4 regions of the Paraclostridium bifermentans genome follow, and region 2 is predicted to be linked to each of the others. Evidence: riboswitches for the same ligand, from Rfam matches in the RefSeq annotation. Region 2 holds a riboswitch; each other region holds the start of a gene.
What was found. A riboswitch is a leader RNA that binds a small molecule or an ion and turns the genes downstream of it on or off. The one in region 2 is predicted to bind lysine.
Positions count from the first base shown of each region.

Region 1: another riboswitch for lysine. It lies ahead of nhaC (Na+/H+ antiporter NhaC); the one in region 2 lies ahead of KXZ80_RS02420 (amino acid permease).
Region 3: another riboswitch for lysine. It lies ahead of KXZ80_RS07385 (Na+/H+ antiporter NhaC family protein); the one in region 2 lies ahead of KXZ80_RS02420 (amino acid permease).
Region 4: another riboswitch for lysine. It lies ahead of lysA (diaminopimelate decarboxylase); the one in region 2 lies ahead of KXZ80_RS02420 (amino acid permease).

Region 1 is NZ_CP079737.1:1,277,154-1,281,595, forward strand. It holds gene nhaC (Na+/H+ antiporter NhaC) at 1-1,170, opposite strand, end outside; lysine riboswitch at 1,297-1,468, opposite strand; gene KXZ80_RS06100 (peroxiredoxin) at 1,583-3,346, opposite strand; gene KXZ80_RS06105 (hypothetical protein) at 3,490-3,816, shown strand; gene KXZ80_RS06110 (protein phosphatase 2C domain-containing protein) at 3,889-4,442, shown strand, end outside.
Region 2 is NZ_CP079737.1:476,830-481,271, forward strand. It holds gene KXZ80_RS02415 (TIGR04076 family protein) at 1-84, shown strand, start outside; gene KXZ80_RS02420 (amino acid permease) at 120-1,586, opposite strand; lysine riboswitch at 1,878-2,047, opposite strand; gene KXZ80_RS02425 (spore coat protein) at 2,265-2,759, opposite strand; gene KXZ80_RS02430 (PocR ligand-binding domain-containing protein) at 2,862-3,896, shown strand; gene KXZ80_RS02435 (glycerol dehydrogenase) at 4,089-4,442, shown strand, end outside.
Region 3 is NZ_CP079737.1:1,569,568-1,574,009, reverse strand. It holds gene KXZ80_RS07400 (ABC transporter permease) at 1-371, opposite strand, end outside; gene KXZ80_RS07395 (ABC transporter ATP-binding protein) at 374-1,078, opposite strand; gene KXZ80_RS07390 (hypothetical protein) at 1,145-1,345, opposite strand; gene KXZ80_RS07385 (Na+/H+ antiporter NhaC family protein) at 1,495-3,234, opposite strand; lysine riboswitch at 3,367-3,541, opposite strand; gene KXZ80_RS07380 (pentapeptide repeat-containing protein) at 3,635-4,442, opposite strand, start outside.
Region 4 is NZ_CP079737.1:1,888,880-1,893,321, forward strand. It holds gene KXZ80_RS09175 (dicarboxylate/amino acid:cation symporter) at 1-720, opposite strand, end outside; gene lysA (diaminopimelate decarboxylase) at 757-2,055, opposite strand; lysine riboswitch at 2,164-2,341, opposite strand; gene KXZ80_RS09185 (ArsB/NhaD family transporter) at 2,677-3,942, shown strand; gene KXZ80_RS09190 (hypothetical protein) at 3,965-4,438, shown strand.

The DNA.
Region 1 (4,442 bases), 800 kb from region 2:
TTTAAATGCTTCTCTGTACATACTTCCAGGCATTACTATTGCTAGATATTGATCAGCAACTGCTAAATTAGTTCCTATACATGTAAAGATAGTTGCAGCCACTAAACCAAAAGTTCCTTTTGCAAATTTTAATATAGCAGAAGCTAGAGCTTCTAACATTCCAGTTTTTTCAAGTATTCCACCTGTAGTTAAAGCACATAACATAAGAGATACTGTACCTAACATACTATTAAGTCCACCGCGAGTTAATAGTTCGTCCACAAAGGCCATTCCACTATTTGATGTATATCCAACTTGAGCAACTTCTAAAACATCTTTAAATGAAGCACCTTGGAAAGCTATAGCTACAAAACCTCCAAGTAGTGTACCTACAATAAGACCTGGAATAGCAGGAACTTTAAATATAACCATTACTATAACCATTACAGGTATTAATAATAATAACGGAGATAATGTATTATAATTTGAAGCTAAAGCTTGTTGTATTTGTAAAATTTGGCTATTATCTATAACTTGTCCTGCGTATTTAAGTCCAATTACAGCATATAGTATAAGAGCAATAACATATGCCGGAATAGTTGAATAAAGCATATGCTTTATATGTGTAAATAAATTAGTACCAGCCATAGCAGGAGCTAAGTTTGTTGTATCTGAAAGTGGAGACATTTTATCACCAAAGTATGCACCTGAGATAATAGCACCAGCTATTATCTCCTTAGGAATACCTAAAGCACTTCCTATACCTAAAAGGGCTATACCTATAGTACCAGCTGTAGTCCAAGAAGAACCTGTAGATATAGAAACTATAGAACATATAATAGTTGTGGCAACTAAGAAAATTCCAGGAGAAAGTATATTCAATCCCCAATATATCATACTTGGAACAACTCCTGAAATTATCCATGTACCAATTAACATACCAACAATTAATAAAATTATAATAGCTTGCATAGTAGAATTTATAGTTGATAATATACCTTCTTCAAGTTCTTTCCATGTAAATCCTAATTTAAATATTGCAACAAATCCACAGAAAACTCCACCTAAAACTAAGGGAATATGAGCTGAAAGCCCTAGTTTAGTTAAAGATATAGATAGTGTGAAAATTAAAAATCCTAAACATAGAAGTGAATCGCCAAGCGAAGCCTGCCTTTTTTCTCTTTTTAACATAATGTAACCTCCAAATGGTGTATTGAGAATATAACGGGAATGGAGAATGATAATAAAAAAGGTCTAAGAATATTAAGAGATATTCCTAGACCTGAAATTATAATTTGAAAAATATAATAACTTTAATCTAAAGATAGCCCTCCACATAAAGTGACAGTGTTATATATCTTATACATAACCCCAATATATAAGTTTTAAGCTTAACTTATATATTTCGGCATCATTACCTTTCCTATTAAATCTTAGGTGCTTTCCCTCAATAATAGTACTATTTAATAATGCAACCTCTACCATTAGTTATATTCTGTTTAAATTTATGTATCTAATTATAACATATTAAATTAAATTGTAAATATAAATTTAAATTTTATGAAAATAAAAAACAGTCTATCTTATTAAGATAGACTGTTTTTTAAACTAAAAAGCTAGAACCATACGTTTCTTCTATTTCACGTCTTAATTCACTAGGATTATTAATTCCATCACTCATTGCTTTAGCGAGTATATTTGCTTTATCATAAGGTGCCATCCAAGAGAAAATACCTCCAAGACAATTGTCTATTACATATTGAGTTTTTATATAAATAGATAGCATATCATCATAAGACATAGCAAACTCATTATCTTTTACTAAATATGAAGCTTGAGCTTCTTTATCAAATTTAAATGTATATCCGTTTTTATTTATAAAATCTTTTCTAAGTTGATCAAAAGATTTAGTTGTAGTAGCTCCTAGTCGACCATAAAATGGAACTCCCATTAATATTTTTTCTGAAGGCATTCCAGCTTCAATTAAATTATTAACCATAATATCTACACTGTATCCAGGTAAAGCAAGTTCTGATTCATATAAATTTGCTTGATGTTTTTTGCCTTTCTCGCCAGTTTCACCAGCAGTAAAATCGTAACTCATCAAGTTGAAATAGTTAATTAGAGGAGCTATTTTGTTTATTTCTGCACTTTTATTTAGGTATTCTCTTGTTCCAGTACCTGCTACACTTAACCATTTATCGGATCCAATTACATCCCTAATAGCAGTAAGTAAAAGTGTGAAATTTTCTCTATCTGAAGGACTAGATTTAATTCCTGCACCACTAGTTCCAGGGTATTCCCAATCTATATCTATGCCATCTAAACCATATTGCTTTATAAGAGCATTTGCTTGACGAGCAAAATTATATCTAGAAGCTGGAGTAGCTGCAGCATCAGAAAATCCTTCTTGACCCCAACCACCAATGGCTGCAATCACTTGAAGGTCTGGATTATCTTTTCTAAGTGATAGCAATTGACGTAAGTAACGAGGCGTTGGAACAAATAAAGTGCCATCTGGTTTAATCTCAACAAATGCATATATTACAAAATCAAGCAAAAATGCATCAACACTTGTAGGATCTCCTAAAACGTATGTGCCTACTAATCTATTTAAATCAGGGCAGTTAGGATTAATTGGGATATTATTTGCTGGAGAATCTATTTGAGGACGACCTTTAACATTAGCTTTATAATCTAATTTTTTGTTATTAGAAGTTTTATCATCTATAAAACATAGATACCAGTCCATGCAACTTTTATTTTTATCACAACTCTTAATTCTTTCTTTTAATTCTTTATAAGTTTTAGGAGGAGGTAAAATTACAGGCATTCCAGGAAGCCAGTCAGCAGGTGTTAAAACATTATGTTCATCTGAAGTTTGAAGAGCATCTATTATTCTAACTATTTCAGGAATATTTCTTCCTGTAGTTAAAGGATAATAAAGTATTGTTCTTAAAATTTGATTTGGATCAATTATAAAAACAGATCTTACAGTAGATGTATCGCTCATTTGCTCTGAAATCATTCCATATAATCTAGAAATTTCCATTTTCCTATCATCTATTACAGGAAATGGAATCTCAATACCTGTATGCAAAAATATATTGTATAGCCAAGCTAAATGAGAGCTGTTGCTATCAACGCTAAGACCTATAAGTTCAGTATTTCTTTTTTTAAAATTAGAATAATATTTTGCAAAACATAAAAATTCTGTTGTACATACTGGTGTAAAATCACCAGGATGAGAAAATAATACAACCCATTTACCTTTATAATCAGACAGCTTGATAGGTCCTTGAGTTGTATTTGCGCTGAAATTAGGTGCTTTAGTACCTAAGTTAGGAAGACATGGCAAATAAATCACTCCTTTGTAAAGTTATTCTTAATATTTAATTTATTAATTATAACTGGTTAATGTTACTAATAAGAATTGCTATTTTAATACAAATTTGTTATATTTATTATATTAGAACTATGTATTATTTGTTGTAATTAGGGGGCATAAACATGAAAAGTAGCCGAAAAAATAAAAAAGTGGCAAGAATTACTAGAACATTTTCAGACATTTCGAGAATTTTTGTATTATCATCTGTAATATCTGTAAGCATTATTAGTGTTTTAATTTTGGTAAATGCTTTTAATGGGATATTCATAGGATTTAGATATTATATTATGTTAACTATGGCTATGGTTTTAACACTAACACCATGCTGGGTTTTATGTGATAGCAAGAGAATATTTGGTGCTAGAACTCAAAGACGAAAGCAAGTTGTTAAACCGGCTAAAAGATCTACTAGAAGTAGAGAGTCAATTAGAAAAAGAAAAATATCTTAAAAAGTACAGGGTACACTGTACTTTTTTTTATGTTCACTAATATAATAAATAGTAAGTTAAGGGGGGGGTTGGATGAAATACGATATATTTTCAAGCAGTACGGTTGGATATAAAAATAAGCTTAAAAATAAAGGGTCACAGGATTACTTAATTTATAAAAAATTGGAAGATGGAGTGATTTGTGCAATAGGTGATGGACATGGAATAAGAAGATGTAAATATAGTTATAAAGGTTCAGAATTTGCATGTAATGCATGTATTGATATATTAACGGATTTATACAAAAATATAAAAAAATTAGATGAAGATAATTTAGAAACAGTTATTAAAGAATTAAAAGAAAATAAAAGTATAGAAAAAAGTATTCAAAAAAAATGGAGAGAATATGTTATAGATCACTTTAAAACTAAAATTCTAAATGTTTATGATATAGATTATGTACTTTACGGAACTACCCTTATAGGCGTTTTAGTAACAAATAACATTAAACTGCACTTGCAAATAGGAGATGGAAACATCGTTGAATATGGCAATGAGTTTAATTTAGTGGAATATACAAAAGAAAGTAAGGTAAAAGGGGTTTTGAATTCTATGTATTTAGATGATGCTTACAAGTATATAGATTT
Region 2 (4,442 bases):
CCTTATGTAAAACAAGAGGGCGTTGCAATACATTCTTGTAATGATGGGTTACACCCTGTTATATATAAATTAGAAAGAATATAAGAAAAAGGCTGATTTTTAAAATCAGCCTTTTTAATTTAATTTAATTCACTTATTTGACTATCTATTGAACTACTGCTTATATTTTCATCAAAAGTTAAATCAACTTCATCCAAAGATACAACTTTAGTTTTATGTTTAATTTTATATCCAACATATAAAGCTATGAATAAAGGTATACCTATATAAGAAGCTATTAAACTATGCCAGTCAACTCCATTTGGAGTTATACAAGAGTATCCTTGGCCTAATATTATTATCAAACACATTATAAGTGCTAATATAGGTCCGAATGGATACCATTTAGCTTTAAACTTTAATTCTTTTAAACTATGACCTTGATGGATATATGCTTTTCTAAATCTATAGTGACAAACTGCTATACCAACCCATGCTATAAATCCAGCAAGTCCAGATGCAGCAACTAACCAAACATAAACTGTACTTTCTGCAAATATACCAGTTAAGAAACATGCAGAAGCTACTAATGTAGTTAATATTAATGCATTTACAGGAACACCTCTTTTATTAGTTTTTGCAAAAACTTTAGGTGCAAGTCCTTCTTTAGCCATTGAATGAAGCATTCTAGTTGATGCATACATACCTGAATTACCTGCAGATAAAACAGATGTAAGTATTACTGCATTCATAAGTGAAGCAGCACCAGCTATTCCTGCTTTTTCAAAAACCATAGTAAATGGACTTTCAGAAACACCAGCCTGAGTAAAAGGTATAATAGCACCTAAAACAATTATAGTTCCTAGATAAAATATTAATATTCTCCAAAAAATTGATTTTATAGCTTTTGGTATAGTTTTTTCAGGTTGCTCACTTTCTCCGGCTGCAACTCCTATAAGTTCTGTACCTTGGAATGAGAAACCTGCAACTAAAAATATAGCAAATACAGATTTTATACCACCATGAAATGGTCCATCTGCTATAAAGTAATTATGAAATCCTATCTCATCAGAACCCATTACACCAAGTATCATTAAAACACCTATTATTAAAAATATTATTACAGTTACAACTTTAATTCCTGCAAACCAATACTCAGATTCGCCATATGCTTTTGCTGATAAAAAGTTTAAACCTACAATTATAGCTAAGAAAAATATACTCCAATAAAATCCAGGTACATCAGGGAACCAATATTTCATAATTAATGATCCTGCAACCATTTCAGCTGCTATAGTTATTGCCCAGTTATACCAATAGTTCCATCCAAGAGCAAAACCAAGTGCTGGATCAATAAACTTTGTAGCATAAGAGCTAAAAGATCCAGATATAGGCATATATGTTGCCATCTCACCTAAACTAGTTATTAAGAAATAAACCATTATTCCTATTAACCCATATGCAAGTAATGCACCACCAGGACCTGCTTGGTGAAGAGTATCACCCATCGCAAGGAATATACCTGTACCGATCGATCCTCCTAGAGCAATCATGTTAAGATGTCTAGCTTTTAACCCTCTTTTTAAATCTTGATTTTCATTACTCATTTTACTTATCCTCCTTATGGTAGTTAGTTATCCATAAGTAAGTAACTAAGATAATAAATCTTTATGAAAATAAAAAATTCACTTCGCTCATGTCGCCAACGACTTCGTCCGTTGCTCAAAAAGCTTTTTTACGCTCAAAACATATTATATGGATATAACTAAGTTTCATAGGTTATCTACGAATTTTAAATAATTATAATTCCTTAAGCGTAAAAAAAGCCATGAGACTATGCTCATGACTTTATACGAAAAAATTCATACTAACTAAGTATGATGATACCGTACGCTTTCATTGAAAATAGCACTCCACAAAATGTGACAGTCTTATATATATTTTATATAAGCCCAGTAAATAGTATTAAAGCTATTAACTATTCACTTCGGCGAAATTTCCTTTCATATTACTTCATCGAGCTTATCTCCATAATACTACTAATAAGTTTCGCGCCTCTATCTCAGTTATCTACTTGTTGTATACAATTATAAAACAAATTTGAAATAAGTCAATAAAAAAAATTATATTGGTAAAGTTAACTATTTTCAGATGATTTATAAAAATGAGAAAAATTAAGTTAAATTGGTAAAGAAAATCATTGATATACCGATAATATATAAATATTTAACACTATAAAAATAGTTAAGGATGTGATCCATTAATTGATATCACATCCTATTTTTCTAGTTATACATATTATGTTGACTCATGTAATTGTAAATTTTTTCTCCGTGTTCTTGTTCTTCTTTTTGAATATGATTTAAAACTTGGCGTATGTTTTTATCTGCAAACTCAAAAATAGCTGTATTATATGTAGATGATACATATTTTTCAGTACTAAGTGAGTCTTGGCATAACATTTTATCTTGTTCATTATAAGCATTCATTTGTGATGATTGTAAATTCATGTTAGGCATAGTATTTGAACTTTGCATATTTGAGTTTTGGTTCCCTTGGCTTTGACCTTGACCTTGATTAATATTAGGAACAGTACCACTTAAAATTTGATTTATTGAAGTTAAGTGTTGTTGTTCATGTTGAGAAAGTTCATTAAATAAGCTTTTTAGTTGTGGGTCTGAAGCTTTTTGAGCATATTCTTGATATTTTTGAACACATAATTGCTCATGGCTTTTTTCGTCTTCTAATAACATTTTTTCTTTAGCAGTTAAATTTAACATAAAATCCACCTCCACTAAATAGTCTGCATAATAAACAATATATTATTCATATATGATAAAATTAGTACATGATATAAAATTGCCTTTAAAGGAGTATGAAAAGTGAGAAATGAAAATTTAAGTCTAAATAAGATAATAGATTTCAAAAAATGGGATAATTTACAAGATTATCTTTCGCTAGTTACGAAAATGGCAATAGTTATAGTGGACTATAAAGGAAATCCGATAACTAAACACAGTAGATGCCACAAATTTTGTGAGTTAGTAAGAGGTAATTCTAAATTATCAAAGTACTGTGAAAAATGTGATTCAAGAGGTGGGTTAGAAGCTGTACGAATGAATAAACCATATATATATTTATGTCACTACAATATAGTTGATGTTGCTATACCTATTATATTAGATGAAAAATATATAGGTGCAATAATGGCAGGACAAGTGAGAATAGATGATTATGAATCAACAGATATGTTAGAACAAATATTAAAAGTTCCAGACAAAGTACTAGAACAAAATGACATTTCAAATCAACTTAATCAATATTATAATGAACTACCTGTTTTATCATATAAAGAAGTAGAAGATACATCTAATATGTTATTTTTACTATCTAATTATATAGTAGAAGAGGCATTAAATAAAAATTTGATTTTAGAGATGTATGAAAAAACTATGAAAAATGGAATAGAGATAGATAGCAAGACTTTTAATGGATATAGTATAAAAAATATAGAAAGTGTTAAAAAAGAAATTTCCAATGCTATTGTGAATAGATATATAACTTATGATCATAAAGAAGACAGCGAAGAAATTAATGTAAGTAAAACTTTAAAGCCAGCAATACAATATATATATAACAATAAAAGTGAAAATATATCAATGGAAAGTATGGCTAAGTTATGCCATGTTAGTTCAAGTTATTTTAGCAGACTATTTTCAAAAGAAATAGGTGAAAATTTTTCAACATATATATCAAAGCTTAAGATTAAATGGGCAAAAGCTCTTTTAGAAGAAACTGATATGACAATAAATGAAATCAGTGATGAACTTGGATTTAGCGAGTCTGGATACTTTATAAAGATATTTAAAAAATATGAAGGTGTAACCCCAAATTTATACAAGAAACATCTTAGGTAATAGATAAATTGAATTTGTTAAAAAAATTTCGAAAAGTACATAAATTCCAATTATATAATTTTAGTTCAAAAAATTACGGTTTTAAATCGTAATTTATTAACATCTATGTCCAATGTATTTTTGGGAAAACGGTATTATAATTAAGTTAACTTAAAAAATAATATCACTACAAAATACAAAGGAGAGATTAATATGAGAAAAGCATTTATATGTCCTACAAAATATGTACAAGGTCAAGATGAGTTATTAAATTTAGGGTACTTCATAAAAGTATTTGGGGATTCAGCTTTATTAATCGCACATAAAGATGATATAGAACGTGTTAAAGATAAATTAGATTCAACTGCTAAAAAATTTGGGGTAACTTTTGTTGAAAGTAACTTCAAAGGAGAATGTTCAAGAGAAGAAGTAGAAAGATTACAAGAGTTAGCTAAAAAGAATAAATGTGCATGTACAATTGGTCTAGGTGGAGGTAAAGCAATAGACACTGCTAAGTGTGTAGCTCAAGGAGATAACTTAATAATAGTTCCAACTATAGCTGCAACA
Region 3 (4,442 bases), 1.1 Mb from region 2:
GTTATGTTTATTTTATTTATATATTCACGATTACTTTTTTCTGGCAATCCATGAACTTTTAAAACTAATTGATTTGTACCTATGCTAGTTAAAACTTCTTTTGAATATGTAGGATATACCTTAGAAACTCCGTCTACCTTAGAAATTGAATTAATATCTTTATCCGTTAATCCTAAAGTTGAAACTACAGTTAAGTCCATTAAATTATTTTGGTCATAATACTTGTCTGCCGTAACTTCCATTACAGGAGATGCAACTTTTATTCCCGTAAAAAAAGAAACCCCTAAAGTTATTATTGCAAAAACAGATAAAAATCTACCTTTAGATTTTTTTATCTCCCTAAAAGTGTCTTTAAATAAAGGATTTCTCATATTTACCACTCTATCCTTTCTATAGGAATAGGAGCTTCATTTTTTTCTACTTTGTGCACCTTACCATTTCTTACAGTAATTACTTTATCTCCCATAGGAGCTATTGCCATGTTATGTGTAATTATTATAACAGTAACACCAAGTGTTTTATTCGTATCTTGGAGTACTTTAAGAATTGATTTACCTGTATTGTAATCTAGCGCACCAGTTGGCTCATCACATAAAAGTAATTTAGGATTTTTAGCAAGAGCTCTAGCTATAGCAACTCTTTGCTGTTCTCCTCCAGATAATTGCGATGGAAAATTGTCTTTTCTATGATTAAGTCCTACTGATTCTATAACTTGCTTGGGGTTTAAAGGGTTCTTGCAAATTTGAGTAGCTAATTCTACATTTTCTATTGCAGTTAAGTTTTGAACTAAATTATAAAATTGGAATACAAATCCTATATCGTGTCTTCTATATTTTGTTAATTCTTTTTCACTATAATTACTTATATTTTTCGAATCAACAAGTACAGTTCCATCTGTTGATGAATCCATACCTCCTAGTATGTTTAGTATGGTGCTTTTTCCTGCTCCACTAGCACCTACAATTATTACGAGTTCACCTTTATCAATTGAAAAATTCACACCATCTAATGCATTTATTTCAACTTCACCCATAGTATAGGTCTTTTTTACATTTTCAAATTTTATGTAGTTTTTCATATCATCTCCTCCTGTTTCTTATAGTCATTATACACTATTTGAGATGATAACTAAATCTAATTTAAACTAATCTTTCTTTTGATTTGGCATTTCTAAAGCTGTAGATTTTCCAAAGTAATATCCTACAACCATACTAAAGATAGGCATAAATTCAGATGGTTTTATACTTCCTATTATACTTAAGTAGCAAAATACAATAGTTAGACATATCGCTATCATTTTCCTTACACTTGAAAAAACGTCTTTTAAAATATCTGTAAACTTCATACACTTCCCCCCTTAGTATAGTTTATTATATTAATTGATGTATATACCTATCAATACAAACAAAAAACTATCCTTTGAGTTTAAATTAGATAAAATAGAATCCATCAAATTTAACTTTTCAGATAGTTTTTTATTATATGATTAATTTTTTAGATTAAAGTTTCTTTTATTTCGCAAACCTCATATTCATCTGCTTTTTTCCCAAATAGTTGTACTCCTATAAAAATAGCTAATATCGAAATAGGTATAACTATATATATTGATATTCCTAGACCTGCAGGTATATATCCAAATAATACAGTTATGCTTGCTACAAATAGAGCATATGGCATTTGCGTTTTTACATGGTCTATATGATTACATCCAGCTCCCATAGATGATAAGATAGTTGTGTCTGATATAGGTGAACAATGATCACCAAATATAGCACCCGTAAGCACAGCACTTGTAGATATTACTATAAATGATATTTCTGGATTTATAGAGTGTGCAAGAGGAATCGCAAGTGGCATTAGTATCCCCATAGTTCCATAAGCTGTCCCTGTTGAAAAAGATATTATTGAGCCTAGTATAAATATTACGCTAGGTAGTAAAAATGCTGGCATAGATCCTGACAGTAATGTAACTAGAAATTTAGCTGTCCCCAAATCTTTTATTACTGAGCTTAACGACCATGCCAAAATTAAAATAACAGCTGTCATTAACAAACTTTTCATACCATCTATCCAAATTTCTATAGCTTCAGACACTTTAAATATTTTTTTAGAAACAGCCATTAAAATAGCGACTATACTTGAAATAATAGCTGATTGGAATAGTACTACTGATGCATCTGCTGAGCTAAATGCTTCTTTTATAGCTAAAAATGACCATGGTGATTTAAACATTAAATTTTGAAGTTCAATATTATCCCCATTAACTATTGATGTGTATCCACTATAATAAAAAAATATTAATGATGTAACTATAAGAGTTCCAATAGGAATAATTGCATTCCATATACTCAGTTTCACTCCAACTTTAGGTTCTAACTCTGATTGAATTGAATCGTTATGTTTTGTATCTAAGTTATTAAAATCAGATTGTTTCGCTTTAATCTCAGCTTTTCTCATAGGACCAAAATCCTTAGCTAAAACAATAGTTATAATTACAAATGCTAAGATTAATATATTATAAAATCTATAGGGAATAGTTTGTAAGAATATCCCAAAAGCATCATTATTTAGCCCAATACCTGAAAAAGCATCATTTATAAGTCCAACTTCTAATCCTATCCATGTAGATATTATTGCAAGTCCTGCAATAGGTGCAGCTGTTGCATCAATTATAAAAGCAAGTCTTTCTCTAGAAATATTCATTTTGTCGCTTACTGGTCTCATAATAGGCCCTACTATCAATGAATTTGCATAATCATCAAAGAATACTAAAAGTCCCAAAAACCATGTTATAATTTGAGTTCCTTTTGAACTTTTAGCTTTGTCCGCTAAGCTTATTGCTATTGCTTTAGCTCCTCCCATTTTTGCTACTAAATGAATAACCCCTCCAATAGCTAGAACTTGGAGTATTATACCTGCATTCCATGGGTCTGCAAGTGAATTAAGCGCTCTATATATAAAATCTATGAAGCTTTGGGGTAAAGCTAAAATAAAATTAGTACTATTTAAACTAAGTAAAAAGCTTCCAGATAATATACCTATAAATAAGGATATTACAACATTTTTAGTAATAAATGCTAAAAGTATAGATACTAGTGGTGGAATCAATGTTAAAAATTTAAATTTACTTGCGTTTTGAAATGCTATATCCGTTTCTTGTGCAAATGAAATAGGTGTTAATAAAACTACTAAAACTAAAGTTAATAAAACTACAAAATATTTTTTGTTTCTCATAAAAATCCTCCCTAAATTTAGCTTTAGTGAATGCAAAGGGTAATAAATACTTAGGGCTTTAAATAAGAAAAAGCCTTGAGTATACACTCAAGGCTTTTTATATTATGCAAAATCTGCACAATATTAACTTCCTTAAATGATAGCTCAACACAAATATAATTTGTGACAGTGATGTATATATTCTATACACCCCCAGCATATAACCTTAAAGCATCAGTTATAAACTTCGGCGATAATTCCTTTCCTAGTAAATCTATGTGCTTAACTCATTACTAGTACTTATAAGTACCGCGCCTCTACCTTTTTTATTCACTTTTTATATTAAGTAAATTATATATATATTATTGTAAATAATCAACTGTTTTTTCAATATTTTCTAAATTTTCATTATTTTTAAAACTTATCTAACAACTTTTCTAGTTAAAGTTCCTATTCCTAATCCCATCATTATAACCCCGATTAGTACTTCTAGATTTGTTAATATATAACTAATTTCTGTCGGTTTGCAATTTATAGTCCCTACTCCTCCAAATGATCCTATACTTAAACTTAGTGTTTCATTTAGGTCTTTTAAAAATTTAGATATAGATAAATTTTTTATAGTGCTCATATTATATATAATAGTTTTATCGTCTATCTCTACGCCTAAAAATAAATATAAAATTGCAAATATAAACATAATAACTAGTGATGAATATACTGCAAATTCAGGTCTCTCACCGTACCCACAAGTAAGCCAGTATAAATATGATTCTATCTTAGGTATTATTTTTAAAGTTTTTCTTTGAGTATTTTTACACAAATAATAATATTCTCCAAAGTTATTATTTAAAGAGTTCTCTTTAAATTTATCAGCTAAGGTTTCATATGTCATATAAAGACCTTCATATTCGTCCCTAGTTTTAAACTTAACAGGTAATTTATCAAAGAAGCTTTTTTCATCTAGTTTAGTTTGAAATTTATCTCTGAACTCTAAATCTTTAATATATGTTGAAATAGTTTTGGCACCACATAAGTCACAATCAGCAAAAATTATCATATCCAAATAACTATCTATAATTATAATATTGTCCATTGCACTTTGTTCAAAATTACTTGTATTCAATTTACATTTTTCAAAAATAGCAAAAGATAGTATACAATTTAAAAATTTCGAATAAATATCACAGTTTATAAAATGACATGATAAATTGTCATACTTATTTAAA
Region 4 (4,442 bases), 1.4 Mb from region 2:
TGTGAATATACCTGCATAGCATATAGCTGCTAGAATTATATATAATACAAAGACTTTAGCATATCCTGATAATATTTGTGGTCCTAATTCTCCTATTACACTTGCAAAATAACATCCTAATCCTATAGGTGCTAACTTCATTATTAAGTTTACTAATTTCATCATAACTGCAGCACCTGCTTGAGTGAAAGTAGCTATAGGTTTTGCAATCTCTCCTGCCATAGCTGTTGCTATACCTACTAAAATTGAGAATATAATAAGTTGTAGCATATTTGCTTTTGATAGTAAATCTTTAAAATCACTTACTGTAACTGTGTTTACAAGTTGCTGTAATAATCCAACTTTTTCTGTATCTACTTTTTCTACCGAACTTTGCATTAAATTTGCAAACATATCTGGATTTAATCCTTTTGTTGGGTTGATAATTATAACTCCAATTATCCCTATAATAGATGATATTATAGCAGTCATTGCGAATACTAAAACTATATTTTTTAATATTTTTCCTAATCTTTTCATTTCTCCCATATTAGAAATTGCTGAAGTTACACTAAAAAATACTAATGGTACTAATGTCATGAATAATAAATTTAAAAATAAGTCTCCTACTGGCTTAAATATGGCTGCCTTAGCGCCCATTATAGCTCCGACGATTCCCCCTAATATAATTGCTAAAATTAAAATTATTGATGATTTGTAATTCTTCCAAAATGACTTCATTATTTTCTCCTTTGTGTCTTATTTAATTTTTTACCTTTAGTCAGCGATTTCTAATCTTAAAAGATCTTCAAAGCTTTCTCTTTTGCATATTAATTTACTTTTGCCATCTTTAACAGATACTACTGCAGGCTTTATTATTTTATTGTAGTTTGATGACATTGAATATCCATACGCTCCAGTTGATGACATTATTAATATATCTCCACTTTCTATATCCATAACATCAACATCTGTTATTAGTATATCACCACTTTCGCAACATTTACCAGCTATTGTAACTTTATTATTTTTATCTATACCCATTTTGTTGGCAATTGAACATTCGTACCCTGCCTGATATAATGAGGGTCTTATATTATCTGTCATTCCACCGTCAACACTTACATATGTTCTTACATCTTTTATATCCTTTATAGATCCCACTGTGTATATTGTGCTTCCTGCATTTGCAACTATGGATCTTCCTGGCTCTATTATTAATATTGGAGTACTTATATTTATATCTTTACATACATCCTCAACTTTTTGTATTATTGAGCTGCAAAACTCTTTTATTGTTTTAGGTTCATCACTCTCTGTATAATAAACACCTACCCCTCCTCCTAAATCAACTTCCTCTATGTTTATGTTATGTTGTTGTTTTATTTCTTTTACTAGATTCATCATTATTTCAACTTCATCTAAATATGGTTCTACGTCAAAAATTTGAGATCCTATGTGAGCATGTAATCCTACTAGGCTTATATTTTCATATTTTTTAATATTTTCTAATGCATCTTGTAAATCTCCATTTGATAATGCAAATCCAAATTTTGAATCAATTTGTCCTGTTTTTATATAATCGTGAGTATGTGCTTCTATTCCTGGTGTTATTCTAAAATATATAGATTGAATTTTACTTTTTTCATTGCATATTTTTTGTAATAATTCTAGTTCATAGTAATTATCTACAACAAATCTTCCAACTCCAAGATTTACTCCCATTTCAATTTCATCTATTGTTTTGTTATTTCCATGAAATAATACTTTTTCCATAGGAAAGCCTGATTTGTATGCTGTGAAAAGTTCACCACCTGATACTACGTCAAGATATAGACCTTCTTCATCTATTAATTTGCACATATAAATTGGTAAAAATGCTTTACCTGCATATGCAACTCTGTTTTTATTTTCATGAACCTTGAAATGTTTTATATATTCTTTACAATTGCTTCTGACTAATTCCTCATCAAGTACATAAAGTGGTGTTTTGTATTTTTCTCTAAGTTCTTTACATCCAACTCCACCTATATATAATTCATTTCCTTTTACCGACATAGTACCTTGTAATCTCATATCTTAAGCCCTCCTGTTTTTGTATTAATCATTTTTTATAAACAAAAATCCCCCTTAAGTTTCACTTAAGGGGGATTAAATTTAGCTAAAAATATATAGCATCTATTCCTTAAATGTAGCTCAACACAATTTAATATTGTGACAGTTATGCATATATTATATACATCCCCAGGTACATAGCCTTAAAGCATCAGCTACATCCTTCGGCAATAATCCCTTTTCCAATAAGTCTTCGTTGCTTAACTCATTATTGGTACTGATTATTATTGCGACCTCTACAATTCGTATTCAATTTATTTATATGTAATTTTACATACCTAATTTATAATTGTCAACAATTTTATTTTATTTAAACTTTAATTTTATGTAATATTATTTCAAAATCAGCTTTAAATTAACATATATACTAATTTTTAATATTCTTATGTTAAATTCAAAACATTACTTAATTTTATTAATTAAACTTTTAATTTTAAATTAAAAGCACTTAATAATATTTAGAAAACTTACTATTTTCTTTGTTTTAAAAGAACTTTCCTTTTTTTTAACACATTTAAGTTTTTTCAACTATACTCTACTTATAGGTTTTAATATATTTATTATTATAAGGGGGCGATATTAGTGCTTATTAAACAAGTAATAGCTATCATCATATTTTTAGTGGTTATGCTAGCTATTATTTCAGAAAAAGTAAATAGAGCTATTGCAGCTATGGCCGGAGCTTTACTTATGATTATATTTAACATATTGTCAGTTGAGCAAGGCCTGCATCATATCGATTTTAATACAATTGGGGTTTTAATAGGCATGATGCTATTTGTTTCTGTTGTCAAAAATTCAGGTGTATTTGAATACATAGCTATATTTTCAGCTAAAAAATCAAAGGGAGATCCTTGGAAAATCATGCTATGTTTTATAATATTAACTGCTGTTTTATCAGCTGTTTTAGATAATGTTACCACCGTATTGTTAATAGGTCCAATGACCATAGTTATAACTCAAATTCTAAATATAAATCCAACTCCATTTTTAATAACCCAAATTCTAGCATCTAATATAGGAGGGACTGCAACCCTAATAGGAGATCCACCTAATATAATGATAGGTAGTGCAGCAAATCTAAGTTTTGCAGACTTTATAATAAACTTAGGTCCTATAGTTCTAATCATTTTATTTTTAACTATCTTGTGTTTTAAATTTATGTTCAAAAAACAGCTTTTTGTAGATGATAAAGCAAAAGAAAAAATTTTAAATTTAGATGAAAAAAAAGCAATTAAAGATAAGCCACTGCTTATAAAGAGTATTATTATGATTATATTTATTTTGCTTGGATTTATTTTGCACAATGTTTTAAATCTTGAATCTAGTATAGTCGCCTTGACAGGAGCTACTATAATGATGTTTATAGGCAAACAAGATGTTGATGAAATACTTTCCAGTGTTGAGTGGTCAACTATCGCATTTTTTGGAGGATTATTTGTAATAGTTGGGGGTCTTGTTGAAGTTGGAATAATAAATAGCATTGCTGAATATTTAATAAGTGCAACAAGTGGGCACTTAGTTCTTACAATGCTAGTTATACTTTGGCTATCAGCTATAATTTCATCATTCTTAGATAATATACCTTTTGTAGCTACTTTGATTCCACTTATACTAACTATGCAAGGCCAAGGTATAGATGTAATGCCAATATGGTGGGCAACTTCTCTAGGAGCTTGCCTAGGTGGTAATGGTACATTAATAGGAGCTTCTGCTAATATAGTTCTTGCAAATGTAGGTCAGAAAAATGGATACCCTATAAGTTTTAAACACTATTTTAAAATAGGATTTCCACTTATGATTTTTTCAATACTAATCTCAACTATTTATTTACTAATCCGATTTTAAATAAATTTTAGGAGGAACACTAATGAATATTTTGGATAATGCTTATGGAGACACTATAGAAGCTCGACTTAGATATATAGGTGCAACAGATATAAAAAAAATTCATGGTATATTATATTTTATAGAATTTGAAATTGATAATAATTTAAAAGTTTCATACACATACAATATAAATTCTAAAAATAAATACTATCTTCAAAGAATAAAACCTTACCCTATTCCAGAAGGTGTCTTTGATAAAGAGTATGAAATAGTTTCTTTTATAGAAAAAGATATAAAAAAATTCATGAATGCTAAAAAAAGTAATAATTTTGATCTATTTTTAAAGATTACAGATGAGCTAAATACAATAAGTTTTGACATAGAAGAACTTTTTTTAAATTACAATATAGATAAAATGGATTTAGATAAATTAAAATTAGAACTTGATAATATATTGAATTTATTCGAAAGATCAAAAAATAGATCTCCTAAAATAGATATATTAGATAAATAAAATT